Regions from separate parts of the Streptomyces sp. NPDC012935 genome, predicted to be linked through region 1. Evidence: riboswitches for the same ligand, from Rfam matches in the RefSeq annotation. Region 1 holds a riboswitch; each other region holds the start of a gene.
What was found. Region 1 has a riboswitch for cyclic di-AMP ahead of ACFY5C_RS18065 (transglycosylase family protein). Riboswitches for the same ligand answer to the same signal wherever they lie in the genome.
Positions count from the first base shown of each region.

Region 2: it holds a riboswitch for cyclic di-AMP, as region 1 does, so the genes downstream of both, ACFY5C_RS02500 (LysM peptidoglycan-binding domain-containing M23 family metallopeptidase) here and ACFY5C_RS18065 (transglycosylase family protein) in region 1, are expected to answer to the same signal.
Region 3: it holds a riboswitch for cyclic di-AMP, as region 1 does, so the genes downstream of both, ACFY5C_RS35615 (NlpC/P60 family protein) here and ACFY5C_RS18065 (transglycosylase family protein) in region 1, are expected to answer to the same signal.
Region 4: it holds a riboswitch for cyclic di-AMP, as region 1 does, so the genes downstream of both, ACFY5C_RS29305 (transglycosylase SLT domain-containing protein) here and ACFY5C_RS18065 (transglycosylase family protein) in region 1, are expected to answer to the same signal.

Region 1 covers NZ_JBIBBC010000006.1:361,486-365,150, reverse strand. The annotation lists gene eno (phosphopyruvate hydratase) at 1-750, opposite strand, end outside; gene ACFY5C_RS18065 (transglycosylase family protein) at 1,068-1,763, opposite strand; cyclic di-AMP (ydaO/yuaA leader) riboswitch at 1,768-1,967, opposite strand; gene ACFY5C_RS18060 (transglycosylase family protein) at 2,174-3,211, opposite strand; gene ACFY5C_RS18055 (cytochrome P450) at 3,378-3,665, opposite strand, start outside.
Region 2 covers NZ_JBIBBC010000001.1:568,199-571,863, reverse strand. The annotation lists partial or broken gene ACFY5C_RS02505 (glycoside hydrolase family 36 N-terminal domain-containing protein) at 1-1,365, shown strand, start outside; cyclic di-AMP (ydaO/yuaA leader) riboswitch at 1,676-1,833, shown strand; gene ACFY5C_RS02500 (LysM peptidoglycan-binding domain-containing M23 family metallopeptidase) at 1,838-2,803, shown strand; gene ACFY5C_RS02495 (SGNH/GDSL hydrolase family protein) at 3,066-3,665, shown strand, end outside.
Region 3 covers NZ_JBIBBC010000021.1:89,045-92,709, reverse strand. The annotation lists gene pcrA (DNA helicase PcrA) at 1-1,324, opposite strand, end outside; cyclic di-AMP (ydaO/yuaA leader) riboswitch at 1,689-1,857, shown strand; gene ACFY5C_RS35615 (NlpC/P60 family protein) at 1,866-3,047, shown strand; gene ACFY5C_RS35610 (tellurite resistance/C4-dicarboxylate transporter family protein) at 3,392-3,665, shown strand, end outside.
Region 4 covers NZ_JBIBBC010000014.1:101,290-104,954, reverse strand. The annotation lists gene fahA (fumarylacetoacetase) at 1-306, opposite strand, end outside; gene ACFY5C_RS29310 (HAD family hydrolase) at 632-1,462, shown strand; gene ACFY5C_RS29305 (transglycosylase SLT domain-containing protein) at 1,499-2,263, opposite strand; cyclic di-AMP (ydaO/yuaA leader) riboswitch at 2,269-2,443, opposite strand; partial or broken gene ACFY5C_RS29300 (CocE/NonD family hydrolase) at 2,725-3,665, opposite strand, start outside.

The DNA.
Region 1 (3,665 bases):
CTTGTAGAACTCGGACGCGGCGACGTCGAGCGCGAGGGCGATCTGCTCGCCGGGGGTGTAGCCGGCCTCCTTGATGGCCTCGAGGATGAGGTCGAGGGCCTCGCGGTTGGAGCCGAGGTTCGGGGCGAAGCCGCCCTCGTCGCCGAGGCCGGTGGCCAGGCCCTTGCTCTTCAGGACCTTCTTCAGCGTGTGGTAGACCTCGGCGCCCCAGCGCAGGGCCTCGGAGAAGGACTCCGCGCCGATCGGAGCGATCATGAACTCCTGGATGTCCACGTTGGAGTCGGCGTGCGAGCCGCCGTTCAGGATGTTCATCATCGGCACCGGCAGCAGGTGCGCGTTGGGGCCGCCCAGGTAGCGGAACAGCGGGAGGTCGCTGGCCTCGGAGGCGGCGTGGGCGACGGCGAGCGAGACGCCGAGGATGGCGTTGGCGCCGAGGGAGCCCTTGTTGTCGGTGGCGTCCAGGTCGAACATCGCCTGGTCGATCAGGCGCTGCTCGGTGGCGTCGTAGCCGACCAGCTCCGGGCCGATCTGCTCGATGACGGCGAGGACGGCCTTCTCGACGCCCTTGCCGAGGTAGCGGTTCGAGTCGCCGTCGCGGAGCTCGATGGCCTCGAAGGCGCCCGTGGAAGCGCCGGACGGAACGGCGGCACGACCGGTGCTGCCGTCGTCGAGGCCGACCTCGACCTCGACCGTGGGATTGCCTCGGGAGTCCAGGATTTCCCGGGCTACGACGACGTCGATGGACGGCACGAGTATCTCCTTCTTGGGATGTGAAGCACTGTGTCGCTGGTGGTGCGGGGCTGTGAGCCTTGCGACTAGAGCCTAACCGCCCCGGGGACATCGGCAGCCGACCGACCGTCCCGTGGACAGGACCGAACCGTACCCATTGTTCCCTACCGGAACAAAGGGTGGGTGACTTACAGGGAAAGAAAAAGCCCCGCCCCGGTGCGTACGGGGGAACACGCACCGGAGCGGGGAGCCCGTGGGGGACGGGGGTGACCCTCACGAGGTCTTCATGATGAGTTCCACGGATGTGAGGGCACTGTGGTTCAGCTATTGGCCGCGTACTACTTCAGGTGCAGCTGCTGACCCGGGTAGATCAGGTCGGCGTCCTCGACGATGTCCTTGTTCAGCTGGAACAGCTTCTCCCAGCCGCCCTTGACCTTCTCCGCCTCGGCGATCGAGCTGAGGGTGTCACCCTTGGCGACCTTGTACTCGCCGTCGCCCTTCTTGACCTTCTTGCCGGTCGGGGTGGTGACGGTCTTGGTCGACTTCTTGGCGGCCGGACGCTCGGCGGAGCGGGAGGCCGACTGCTGCTCGGTGGAGCGCGGGGTGCTCTCGGTGCTCTGCGAGGAACCGCTCGAGGAGGCGCCGGAGCCGTTGTACGCGGCGCTCGACAGGCCGGTGCCGCAGTTCGGCCAGGCACCCTTGCCCTGGCCCGCGAGAACCTTCTCGGCGATCTCGATCTGCTGGGCCTTGGTGGCCTTGTCGGCGGTGGCGGCGTACGCCGTGCCGCCGTACGCGGCCCAGGTGGAGGCGGAGAACTGCAGACCGCCGTAGTAGCCGTTGCCGGTGTTGATGGACCAGTTGCCGCCGGCCTCGCACTGGGCGACGGCGTCCCACTCGGAGGCGGTGGCGGCGGAGGCGCTGCCGGCCGCCATCAGCGGGGCGGCGACGGCGGCGGCGCCGGTGACGCCGACGGCGGCTATGGCGCGGGCGGCCTTGGACGGACGACGGTGCTTGCCCTTGCTGGAAAACAGCATGGTTGGATCCCCTCACCGACGCCTGCGAGGTGAGCTGTCGGGTTCGGGCCAGATGAGTTGCCCGGCCGCGCTCGTCCGCCTTTCGGCTCGCGTTGCGCGGCTTCACCCCAAGCCGACTCCGGCCGTGCGGCCCCGAAGGGCCTCAACTGCCGGACCCGGCGCTTACCTTGGGTCCCCCGCTCCTGCCTACGGCGCTTGACGCGACGACTGTTCCCGGGCGGCCACTGGCAGGATTCGGCGTTGCGGCAGCCGGGGCTCGTGGTGACGAGCGATCACGACCGTAGACACCCGATTCCCGGAATTACAAAGACGATCAGGGCTTCTGAGATCTATCTCTCACCGCATCCAAAACGGACATTAGGGTGCGAAAGGTGGCGCGAACTCCCACTGTTTTTCGCCCTGTTCGGCCCTTATTCGACGGGGACGTCCAGGGTCTGACCGGGGACGATGTCGTTCGCGTCGCCACCGATGGCGCCCTTGTTCGCGTCGTACAGCGCCCGCCACCCGCCGTCGAGGTCAAGGGAGTCGGCGATGGAGGCCAGAGTGTCGCCGGCGCGGACCTTGTACGAGGCGTGGCGACCGGAGGACTCGGGCGCCGGGTCGGCTGTCTCACTCTCGTCGGCACTCGGCCCGCGGTGCCGCCCGGAGCCTGCCGCCTCCCCGGAGAGCGCGCCGGTGTCGACGAGGCTCCAGGCGCCCACCTCTTGCACCCAGTTGTCCTGATTATCCCCGTCCGGGGTCTCCACGGGGGAGCTGTCGGGCGACTTGGAGTCCTTGGCGTCGGGTGACGCGTCAGGCTTCGCCGAGCTGTCCGCCTTGGATGACGAAGAGGGGGAGGAAGAGGGAGAAGAGGATGAATCCCGGGGCGATTCGGACGAACCGCTGGGAGATTCACTCGACGAGCCCGATGAACCCGACGGGCCGTCGGTCGGGTCCGACGAGTTCGAGGAACCCGACGAGTTAGACGAATTGGACGAACTCGACGAGCCGGACGAATCAAGCAATCCAGAGGATCCGGACACCTCGGAGGGTGAGTCGTCCTCCACTCCGGTGTCGAGGTCGACCAAGCCGTTCTTCGGGGTGAGCCCGTTGAGCACCGCGCAGGTGCCCCAGGGCTTGGTCCCCTGGTCGGCGAGGATGGCCTGCGCCACGGCGATCTGCTGGGAGCGGCTCGCCAGGTCGGGACGCGGGGCGTAGTCGAGGCCGCCGTACTGCTCCCAGTCGTCCTGGGTCAGCTGCAGTCCGCCGTAGTGCCCGTTGCCCTCGTCCGTGCTCCACGAGCCGCCGCTCTCGCACTCGGCCACCTTGTCCCACACGGTGCCGTCGGCAGCGCTGGCGCCCGTGGCGCCGAGCAGCGGGATGGCAATGGCGGACCCGGTCACTCCGGCCGCGACGAGGAGAGCCGGAGCCTGGCGGGGGCGACGGTGACGACCGTTCCCGGAGAGCATGCGGGGACCTTTCACGAGGCAGCAGTGACCGCGGCGCGCGAAACCTGGCGCCGTCGTTGATCCGTGAACGTATAGGCATTCGATCACTTGTCACAAGTTAATGCCGCGTAGATCACGTGAAGATCACAGAGTTGAGCGCGTGTCACGTTTGACGAGGTGGACGAACTCACCCAACTGGTGTGAAATCCACCGGAAGTGTGCGCAGGCCCCGCATGATGAGACCTCCGCGCCACCTCAACTCCCCTGGGTCCACGGCGAGTCGGAGATCCGGGAGACGGGTGAGGAGGGTGGCGAGGGCCGTCTGACCCTCCAGTCGGGCGAGCGGGGCCCCGAGGCAGTAGTGGATGCCGTGGCCGTAGCCGAGGTGCTGGTTGTCGCGGCGGCCGAGGTCGAGCACATCGGGCTCGGCGAACCGCTCCGGGTCCCGGTCGGCGGCTGCCAGCACGACGAGAAC
Region 2 (3,665 bases), on a different contig from region 1:
GGGCCGACCAGCAGCTACGCCGTCCATCTGACGGACGCCGAGGAGCTCCTGCACCTCCACCGGGGCCGCGCCTCGACCTCGCCGACGCCGAGGCCCTCGCCGTACGCCCACTGCCGGAGTACTGGCCCTTCGAGTCCCCGCTCGACGGCCGCGAGGAGTGCCCGGTCGAGGGCGGCCTCCGCTTCGTGCGGCCCGCCCTCTCCGTGCGCACCGACGGGCGGCGTGGCACCGAGCGGGGTTTCGACGGTACGAGGCCGAGGGTGACGAGCTGCGGTTGCGCTTCCGTGACGGCGGGCTGAACCGCACCCTGCACTACCGGATGCGCACAGACGTCGTGGAGCGCTGGGCGACCACGGACCGGTCGTGGAGCTGCTGCGCGCCGACTCGGCCGCCTGGACGCTGCGCGACCGGGAGGGGTGGCGGTTGTCGCAGCCGCACGGCCGATGGGGCGCCGAGTCCCGGCTTGCGCCGGCCCACTCACCTGCGGCGAGAAGTCATCGGCAGCCGCCTTGGACACGCCGGGCCTCGGCACCTGCCCTGGATCGCGCTCGACACGGACGCCACCGAGGAGCGCGGCGAGGTCTACGGCTGCGCTCTCGGCTGGTCGGGGTCCTGGCGTATCGCCGTGGCACAACTTCCCGACGCGCGCGTGCAGATCACCGGCAGTGCCGGATACGACGATTCGGGCCTCCTGCGTCTCGCGGCGGGGAGTCCTTCACCGCGCCCGTCTTCGCCGGCCTGTGGAGCGACGCCGGCTTCGGCGGGGCCAGCCGCGCCTGGCATGCGTACCAGCGCGCATACGTGATCCCGGACGCGGACCAGGACCGGCCGGTGCTGTTCAATCGCTGTTCAACCCCTGGGGGGGGCGACGGGGTTCGACCCCTCCGAGGAGCAGCAGAGCCTGCTCGCGCGGCGGGCCGTGGCCATCGGCGTCTGGACGCCCAACCCAGGCCGCTTCCCGTCCGGGCTCAAGCCCCTCGCCGAGTACGTGCACGCACTCGGCATGCAGTTCGGCATCTGGGTCGAACCGGAAATGGTCAATGCGGACAGTGAGTTGTATAGAGCCCAGACCGAGTGGGTTCGGCATCAAACATGACGAAAGCGGACGGAACTCCGCAATCGAGTGGGTGACGCTCTGCAAGGAGATCAGTTCCGTCGTGCAGTGGGGCGACCTCCACCTGGCTCCAGGCGCAGCGCTACGGCGAACCCGCCCTGGCGCTGCGGCTGCGCGCTCTCGACCCGACAGCGGCGTATGAATGCCTTGAAACGGGCGAAAGTCTCCGATGGTCCGTATTGGTGCATCGCGGACAACGCCCCGGCCTGCGAGGGAACCTTGATGCGACGGTTGTCCGCCTGCGTCGTATCCAGGTGTTCTGTCCGAATTGGCGTCTTCATTCCAACTCGCTCTGGAGCAAAGGGAGCTGGAGAAGTGTCACGTGAGGAGCGTCATATTCGTGACGGTGCGTCGCTCGTCATGTTCACGTAATTCACGTGCTTTTCGAGGGGTTTTGAGTCCGGCGATGCCCTGATAATTCACGGAGTGTGACCGGTAATTCCCACGAGGGATCAACAGGAACGCATTCGGACGGAACCCCTCACTTGTTCCCGTGCGTCTTCCTCGCTTACGTTCCACACCAATCCGGACGGACGCCTAATCCTGCCGCCGACCGGATCCCGCGCTAACTCACCCGTACCCGGCAGGAGCGGGGGACCCACAGGTACAACCGCCTGTTCCGGTCTCCGGAACGGCTTGGGGTCAAGTCGCGTCCCGACGCGACCGGGCATCTCCAGCCCGCACCCGACAGCTCACCTCGCAGGCGCCGGAGAGGAATTCGCCATGCCCGCGAAGGGTAAGCATCGCCGCCCGAAGTCCCTGCGCTTCACCCGCTCCATCGCCGTCGCCGGAACCGGTGGCGCCGCTCTCGCTCTCCCGCTCATCGGGGCCACCGGCGCCCACGCCGCTCCCTCTCAGTCCGTTTCGGAAAAGGCCGTTCAGTCTGCTCCGGCCGCCGAGAAGAAGGCCGAGAAGAAGGCCTCCGACAAGAAGGCGGACGCGCGGACCTATTCGGTCAAGGTCGGCGACTACCTTGCGAAGATCGCCGACGACCAGAACGTCAGCGGCGGCTGGAAGAAGCTCTACGCCGACAACCGCGAGGCCGTCGGCGCGGACCCGGCGCTGATCCACCCGGGTCTGAAGCTCACCATCGGCGGCCAGAAGGCCGAGACGAGCGCCCCCAAGTCGTCGTCCGCGCCCTCGTCCTCCTCCGCGCCTTCGAAGTCGTCCTCGGACACCACCGCCTCGAAGTCCTCCGCCTCGAAGTCCTCCGCGAGCAAGTCCGCCGCGTCGAAGACCACCACGACCGCCCAGAGCGCCGGGAACACCAGTGCTTCCAGCGGCTTCTCCGCCCCCCTCGACGGCGCCACCCTCGGCACCGCCTACAAGGTGGCGGGCAGCATGTGGTCCAGCGGCTACCACACCGGTGTCGACTTCTCCGCCCCCACCGGCACCCCCCTGAAGGCGGTCGGTGCGGGCACCGTCGTCTCGGCGGGCTGGGGCGGCGCGTACGGCAACCAGGTCGTCATCCAGCTCGCCGACGGCCACTACGCCCAGTACGCCCACCTGTCCTCGCTGTCCGTCTCCAGCGGCCAGTCCGTGACGGCGGGCCAGCAGATCGGGCTCTCCGGCGCGACCGGCAACGTCACCGGCCCGCACCTCCACTTCGAGATCCGTACCACCCCGGACTACGGCTCGGACCTGGACCCGGTCGCGTACCTCCGCTCCAAGGGCGTCTCCATCGGCTGACGCCTGACACGAACCCACTGCCTGACACGCTGCCGAAGGCCGGACCCCGATCCCCGGGTCCGGCCTTCGGTGTGCGCGCACACGGCTGTGTGACGGTTGCGCCCACAACACCCCCGATCAGAGGGTTATTCCACGTTTGGTGAACCCTTTAGGAGTGGCTTATATCACCGCTCGTCAACCCCGTCCTACGGTCGCGTAGGTCACATTCGAAGGTGAATCATGGGCCGACGTGGCAGACGATTCGAAGAGTGACAGCAGATCAGTGATCGGGTCGTACGTTGCGGTGGGGGACAGCTTCACCGAGGGCGTCGGCGACCCCGGCCCCGACGGGGCGTTCGTCGGCTGGGCCGACCGCTTCGCGGTCCTGCTCGCGGACCGACGACCCGAGGGCGACTTCAACTACACGAACCTCGCCGTGCGCGGCAAACTGCTCGACCAGATCGTCGAGGACCAGCTCCCGAAGGCCGTCGAACTGGCCCCGGACCTGGTCTCGTTCTGCGCGGGCGGCAACGACATCATCCGGCCCGGCACCGATCCCGACGAGGTCGCCGAGCGCTTCGAGCGGGCGATCGCCCGGCTCACCTCCGAGGTCGGCACCGTCCTGGTGACGACCGGGTTCGACACCCGTGGCGTGCCCGTGCTGAGACATCTGCGCGGCAAGATCGCCACGTACAACGGTCATGTGCGGGCCATCGCCGACCGGTACGGATGTCCGGTGCTCGACCTGTGGTCCCTGAAGACCGTTCAGGACCGGCGGGCCTGGGACCACGACCGGCTCCACCTGTCTCCCGAGGGCCACACGCGCGTGGCGCTGCGCGCGGGCCAGGTCCTCGGCCTGGAGGTCCCGGCCGACCCGGACCAG
Region 3 (3,665 bases), on a different contig from region 1:
CACGGGACTGTGCGTTCGTCCGGTAGAAGACGGCGACGTCACCGGCCTTCGCATCGCCCGCGTCCGTCAGTCGGTCTATTTCGTCGGCGACGAACTGCGCCTCGTCGTGCTCGGTGTCCGCGACATAGCCGGTGATGCGCGCGCCCGCGCCCGCGTTGGTCCACAGGTTCTTGGGGCGCCGCGACTCATTGCGCTCGATGACCGCGTTGGCGGCGGTCAGGATCGTCTGGCTGGAGCGGTAGTTCTGCTCCAGCAGGATCGTCGTCGCGTCCGGGTAGTCCTCCTCGAACTGGAGGATGTTGCGGATGGTGGCGCCCCGGAAGGCGTAGATCGACTGGTCTGCGTCACCCACCACACACAGCTCGGCGGGCGGGATGTCGGCCTCGCTCGGCGGCACGTCGACGGGGTGCTCACCGGTACCGACGAGCTCGCGCACCAACGCGTACTGCGCGTGGTTGGTGTCCTGGTACTCGTCCACCAGCACATGACGGAAGCGGCGGCGGTAGTGCTCGGCGACGTCCGGGAAGGCGCGCAGCAGGTTGACCGTCGTCATGATCAGGTCGTCGAAGTCGAGGGCGTTGGCCTCCCGCAACCGCGACTGGTACAGCGCATACGCCTGAGCGAGGGTCTTCTCGAAGCCGTCCGTCGCCTGGGCGGCGAAGTCCTCCTCGTCGATCAGCTCGTTCTTGAGGTTGCTGATCTTGGCGCTGAAGGACTTGGGCGGGAACCGCTTGGGATCGAGGTCCAGATCACGACACACCAGCGCCATCAGACGCTTGCTGTCGGCGGCGTCGTAGATCGAGAAGGACGAGGTGAACCCGAGCTTCTTGCTCTCCCTCCGCAGGATGCGCACGCACGCGCTGTGGAAGGTCATCACCCACATCGCGTTCGCGCGCGGGCCGACGAGCTGCTCGACGCGCTCCTTCATCTCGCCCGCGGCCTTGTTGGTGAAGGTGATCGCGAGAATCTGCCCCGGATGCACATTCCGCTCGGCCAGCAGGTGCGCGATGCGATGGGTGAGCACCCGCGTCTTGCCGGACCCGGCACCGGCCACGATGAGCAGCGGGCTGCCGGAGTGGACGACGGCGGCACGCTGGTTCTCGTTCAGCCCCTCCAGCAGCGCGGCCGCGTCCAGGGCCGGGCGGGGGGCGCCGTCGCGGTAGTACTCGTCCCGGTCCGGCGGCACGTCGAACTTCCCGCCGAACAGATCGTCCGGAACCGGCTCCGGAGCGTGTTCGTCCTCGGGCGGCGGCGGGGGTTCGTCCGCATGGGCCCGCGGGGCCTGGAGGTCCGCCAGGAAGCTGTCGTCAAAGAGGCTGCTCATCGCTCTCCGAGTCTAGGGCGCCCCACTGACAGCCCGCCGCCGCCCTGAGAACATCACCTGTTTCAGCACTCACCGATCTTCAAACCCCGCACACCCGAGCACCCCCCTCACCCTCCAGAACCATCCCATTACGATCCGCAACCCCTCGAACCAAACCGAACCAATTCCGCCGATACACACCCCATCCCCCTGAATCCCGCAACCTGCCACCAACAGCCCCACATCCACCCCGATCCACGGCACACATCGCCAAGGTCACGAAAATGTATCGGGCATATCGAACATCAACCTTCACAGGGGCCACACGAGTTGGCTACCGTGCCGGACAGGCCGTACGACCCCCACCGGCGAACGTCGCCGGGCCGCACGGCCTCCGCCGAGTCCGGAGCGCCGCCGTGCACCCGGAGCCGGGGACCCACCGAACTTGGGGTGAATCGGCCCGACTCCCGCCCGGGGAACGGCCGTAGGGCAACCCTTCCGAAACACCCGCCCGAACCCGACAGCTAACTCGGTAGGCGGAGCATGGAAGGAGTCGCCTCCCTTGGCGTCGCACCGCAAGTCGCGTCCCTCTGGTACGCGCGTAGCAGGCATACGGACCCCCGCCTTCGCCACGGCGGCCCTCACGTCCGTCGCCCTGCTGTCCCAGACGGCCAACGCGAGCCCCTCGACGGACGACAAGCCGAGCCTCGAAGAGGTCGAGAAGAAGGTCGACGACCTCTACCGCCAGGCGGAGTCCGCGACCGAGAAGTACAACGCGGCCAAAGAGAAGACCGCGAAGCAGCGCAAGCACGTCGACACTCTCCTCGACGACGTCGCCCGGCGCACCCAGAAGCTCAACGACGCACGTGAGGAACTCGGCCGCAACGCAGCCGCCCAGTACCGCACGGGAGCCTCGGCCCCCGACACGGCGACCTTCCTCCTGGCGGACACCCCACAGGACTACTTCGACCAGTCCCAGCTGATGGACCGCATGACGGGCCGTCAGAAGGAGTCGGTCGACGACTACTTCACCCAGCAGTCCGCGACGATGAAGAAGCGTCAGGAGGCCACTCAGAGCCTCGAAACGCTCACCGAGTCGCAGAACGACCTCCAGACGGCCAAGTCGACCGTCCAGAAGAAGCTCGCCGACGCACGCGAACTGCTCTCGCAACTGACGGCGGAGGAGAAGGCCCGCCTCGCCGCGATCGAGAAGCGCAAGCAGGAGGAGGCCGCCCGCAAGGCAGCGGAACTGGCCCGCCAGCAAGAGGCGGCCGAGCGCCGACGTCAGGAGGCGGCCCAGCAACAGGAGAGCGAGGACTCCTCGTCCGACTCGTCCTCCTCCGACTCGTCCTCCTCCGACTCGTCCGCGTCGGACCCCTCGTACGCCACCAAGGCCGAGAAGGCGCTGGCCTTCGCCCGCTCCCAGGTGGGCAAGCCGTACGTCTGGGGCGCCACCGGCCCTGACTCCTACGACTGCTCCGGCCTCACCCAGGCCGCCTGGAAGGCCGCAGGCGTCGACATCCCCCGCGTCACCTACGACCAGGTCAACGCAGGCACCACGGTCGCCGTCTCCAGCGCCAAGCCCGGCGACCTGGTCTTCTTCTACGACGACATCACGCACGTAGGCCTCTACATCGGCAACGGCATGATGATCCACGCCCCGAAGCCCGGCACGTACGTCCGCGAGGAGTCGATCTACTACGACGGAGAGTCGTCGATCCACAGCGTGGTCCGCCCGGCCTGACGAGCACACACGCGCGCGTGGCGCCCTTTCTCCGCCACGCGCGCGTAGTGGTGCGAAACGCACCCGCAGTCGCGTACGGCGGCAAGGGGACGTGCCGGGGGGTGCCCGCCCGCAGCGGCGGGCGTCAAGAGACAGCACCTCTTGAGAGACAGCAACCGCCCGACCGAGGACGGACCCCCCGGCACGGCCCCGACCCGCCCCACAGCCGCAGGCGCTACCGGCACTCCCACTCACCCGAGCGGGCCGCCGCAGGCATCCCGGCGCTCAACCGCCACGCGCATTTCACCCTGCACACGCGCGTGCCCCCACCCACCCCACACCCCCCACTCCCTAGCATCGACCCCATGCCCGCCCCCACGACCACCGCCACATCCCCTCTCCACACCTGGTGGTCGCGACGTCCCCCCACAGCCGGCGCCGCCGTCATGGCAACCGGCATCCTGTCGGTCGCGCTCCACCAGACCGGCTACGAAACCCTGTCCCGAATCACCCTCGCCCTCGCCTGCGCAGCCTGGCTGGCCCTCGCCGGCGACTTCACCGCAAGGCTCCTGTGGGACCGCGCCAGGTGGCTCAAGGAGGCCGCCACTCCCGCCGCCCTCACCGCCATCGCCGCCACGA
Region 4 (3,665 bases), on a different contig from region 1:
CAGCGGGTGGAGGAGGTCCGCGATGGCCTCCTGGTGCGCCGGCACCGTCACCCACGCCGTCAGGGCGCGCCGTACGTCCGACCACGTGCGGTGGCCCGCGGCGAGCAGCGGGTTCAGTGAGTCCTGGGCGAGCAGGGGGGCGTACGGCGAGCCGAGCGCGTAGGCCGCCTTGCCCGCGTCGAGGACGTGGTCGCCGAGCCGGACGCCGACCCGTCGCGCGGAGTCCGAGCCGGGAAGGGAGAAGACGCCGTACGGAAGGTTGTGCGTGCCGAAGGGGTCGCCCTCGGGGAGATCGAAGGGGGGCATGGGGTGCTGCCTCACTCTCATACGCTCCGTGCCATGTGGTCGGGCCACACGTTACGGGTGAGGCGAGGGTCTTGGGCAGTACGGATCTCGCGTCGCGGGGGCCGGTGAATCAGCAGGTGGCCGTGGTGGGCCACATCGTCAAGACGGGCGTCGGTGCCGTCCAGGAGCCCTGTCGTCGCCCCGTGGGGGTGAAATCGCCACAAGCAAAAGGAAGTTGCCAGCCCGGAATCAGAACTGGAACCGGAACAGGTGTCAACGCATGTGAACACAGCAGCCGTCCGGTTCGAGTCGAGTCGATGGGGCTTCCTGTCCGTATTCTCTGATCATGGCCCGACCCATCGCATATTCACTCATCGCCACTGACCTGGACGGGACGCTGCTCCGAGGCGACGACACGCTCTCCGACCGTTCCCTCGAAGCGCTCGCGCAGGCGGCGGCGGCCGGTGCGCAGCACCTCGTCGTGACGGGGCGGCCGGCGCCCAGAGTGCGCCCGCTCCTCGATGTCCTGGGCAGCCGGGGGCTCGCGGTGTGCGGACAGGGCGCGCAGTTGTACGACGCCGGAGCGGACTGTCTGCTGTGGTCCATCACCCTGGACCGGGAGTTGGCGGAGACCGCGCTCGGCAAGATCGAGGCCGAGGTGGGGCAGGTGTACGCGGCTGTCGACCAGGACGGCGTGGACGGGCTCACGCTCATCGAGCCCGGGTATCTGATGCCGCACCCCACCCTGCCCGCCGTACGCGTCCGGCACCGCGACGACCTGTGGTGCGAGCCGATCAGCAAGGTGCTGCTGCGCCATCCCACCCTGTCCGACGACGAGTTGGCGACGACGGCGAGGTCGGTGGTCGGCTCCCTCGCGACGGTCACCATGTCGGGGCCCGGGACCGTCGAACTCCAGCCATGCGGCATCACGAAGGCGACCGGTCTCGCGCTCGCCGCCGAGCATCTCGGCCTCGGCGCGCGCGAGACGATCGCCTTCGGGGACATGCCCAACGACATCCCCATGTTCGACTGGGCCGCCCGCGGGGTGGCGATGGCCAACGCGCATCCCGAACTCAAGGCGGTCGCCGACGAGATCACCCTCTCGAACGAGGACGACGGCATCGCCGTCGTCCTCGAGAGGCTGTTCGCGGGGAGCCTGGCCGACTTCGCCCAGTAGGGCACGTCGTCGGCGGCCAGGCCCCCGTGCCCGGGCCTAGTAGGGGCCGTTCACGTTGTCGATCGAGCCGTAACGCGCGGCCGCGTAGTTGCACGCGGCCGTGATGTTCGCGACCGGGTCGAAGGGGTCGTACACCGTGCCCGGCACGTGGTACGACGCGAAGGTCGGGTCGATGACCTGCAGGAGGCCCTTGGAGGGGGTGCCCGCGGCGGCGTTGGAGTCCCAGTTGTTGATGGCCTGGGGGTTGCCGGACGACTCGCGCATGATGTTGCGCTGAATGCCCTCGTACGAACCCGGAATTCCGTTTTGCGCCATGATGTCCAGCGCGTTGCGAATCCAGCCGTCGAGGTTGTTCGGGTACGTCTTCACGGACGACTGGGTGGCCTTGGCGACGTTGGACTTCTTGGCGGGCGCGGACGCCTTGTCGGCCGACTTGCCCGGCGAGCTCGCCTTCTTCGTCGCCCGGACCTCCAGGTCGAGGCCGGGGTGGATCAGGCGGGGGTCGTCGCCGATCGCCTTGCGGTTGTCCTTGTAGAGCTGCTTCCAGCCGCCCTGCGCGTCGTACCGGTCGGCGATGCCGTAGAGCGTGTCGCCCTTCTTCGTGGTGTACGCGACGGTCTTGGCCTTCACGGCGGCCTGGGGAGCGGCCTGCGCGACGGTGGGGGACTGGGCCGGCTGTGCGGCGCTCGCGGTGGTCGCGCTCAGGAGCGGGATGGCGAGGGCGGCGGTACCGGTGCCGGCTGCGATGACGTGCCGGGTGAGCGGGTTGGTGCGGGGGCGGCGGTGCTTACCTCGGGGCATGGCGCTGTTCCTCTCCGGCGCCTGCGAGGTGAGCTGTCGGGTTCGGGCGGGAGATGCCCGGCCGCGCCGCCGTGCGGCGGCGCGACTTCACCCCGAGCCGGTTCGGTGCGCCATCAAGGCGTCCGGTCCGGCGACTTACCTGGGTCCCCCGCTCCTGCCGTGCGTGAGTGAGTTGCGTGGGTGGGTGACTCGGGCGGCGGCAGGATTAGGCGTCCGCCCGACTGAGCGGGAACGTATGCGAGAGCACATGCCCGGAACAAGTGCCGTGGTCACTGTCGTGCTGTTTGACCATGGTCTGGTGCGAATGGGGTGCTTGATCCTTTGCGGTTGCCAAGCCTCAACTTGCTTTGGAAGCAAGGGGAGACGCGGGTGCGCCGAGTTGGTTCCATGAATGGGTGTAAGTGACCCAATTCACTGGCGTCCACAAGAGCGGCAAATCGGGCAATGAATCCAACTCACCTTTAACCGGCTGTCCGTGGAGTCCGTTTCTCCCATGTCCGGTGGAAAAGTACCTCTTCGCCCTCCAGGCAGATCACCTCGTTGGAGGCGATGAAGTCATGCCGGTCGTAGCTGATCTCCGAGCGTCCGCACGCTTGCGTCCCACCCCGGCTCCGGGCGGTGCAGGCGGATCGACCGGTCCGAGCGGGTGCGGGCCGACAGGGGCCCCACTCGTTGATCGTGTACGTCTCCAGCGCGTCCTCGGTGAACTCCAGGCCGTCCGGGCAGACGCGCGTGCCGCCGTACCGGGGGTCGACCTCCAGGCGCCACTCGCCCTTGGCCACGTCCCGCATGACAAGGCGCTCGGGGCGGGGCTCGTCCGGCGTGATGAGGGAGTTCACGCCGAGCGGTTTCGCCTGCTCCGGTTCCTCGAAGGTGACCGCTGCCCCGTCCGCCGATTCGTCCAACGTACGCGCGCGTACCGGAAGTTCCAACACCGTGGCCGGGCGGTGCGAGTCACTGGCGTACGAGCGCAGCAGGGGCCCGGACATGACGCCGCTGTCCTCGTCCTTCAGCCAAGCCGATCGCGGGGCCCGGCGGCAGCCGCAGTCGGGGTACTGGTGCGACCAGGGGCCCATCAGGCCGCGCGCCCGGTCCGCCGGCAGGTGCTCGACGAGACGCAGGACGGTGTCGCGGTACGGGTCGTGCCGGCCGCCCACCGCCAGGACGGCGGCGTCGATCGCGCCGTAGTCCTCGCAGACGCTGCCGTGGCGCCAGTAGTCGTCGCGCGTCCGGTGGCCGAGCCACGTGTGCAGGAACGGTTCGACGGCCTCCAGCCGCTTGAGCCACATCTCCCGCCAGCCGTCCCCGGCATACTGCGGGTCCGGCGGGCGGGCGGCGAACGCGAGCATCGTCGAAGCCCAGGCGTGCATGTCGACGGCGAGGACGGAACCTCCTATGTAGT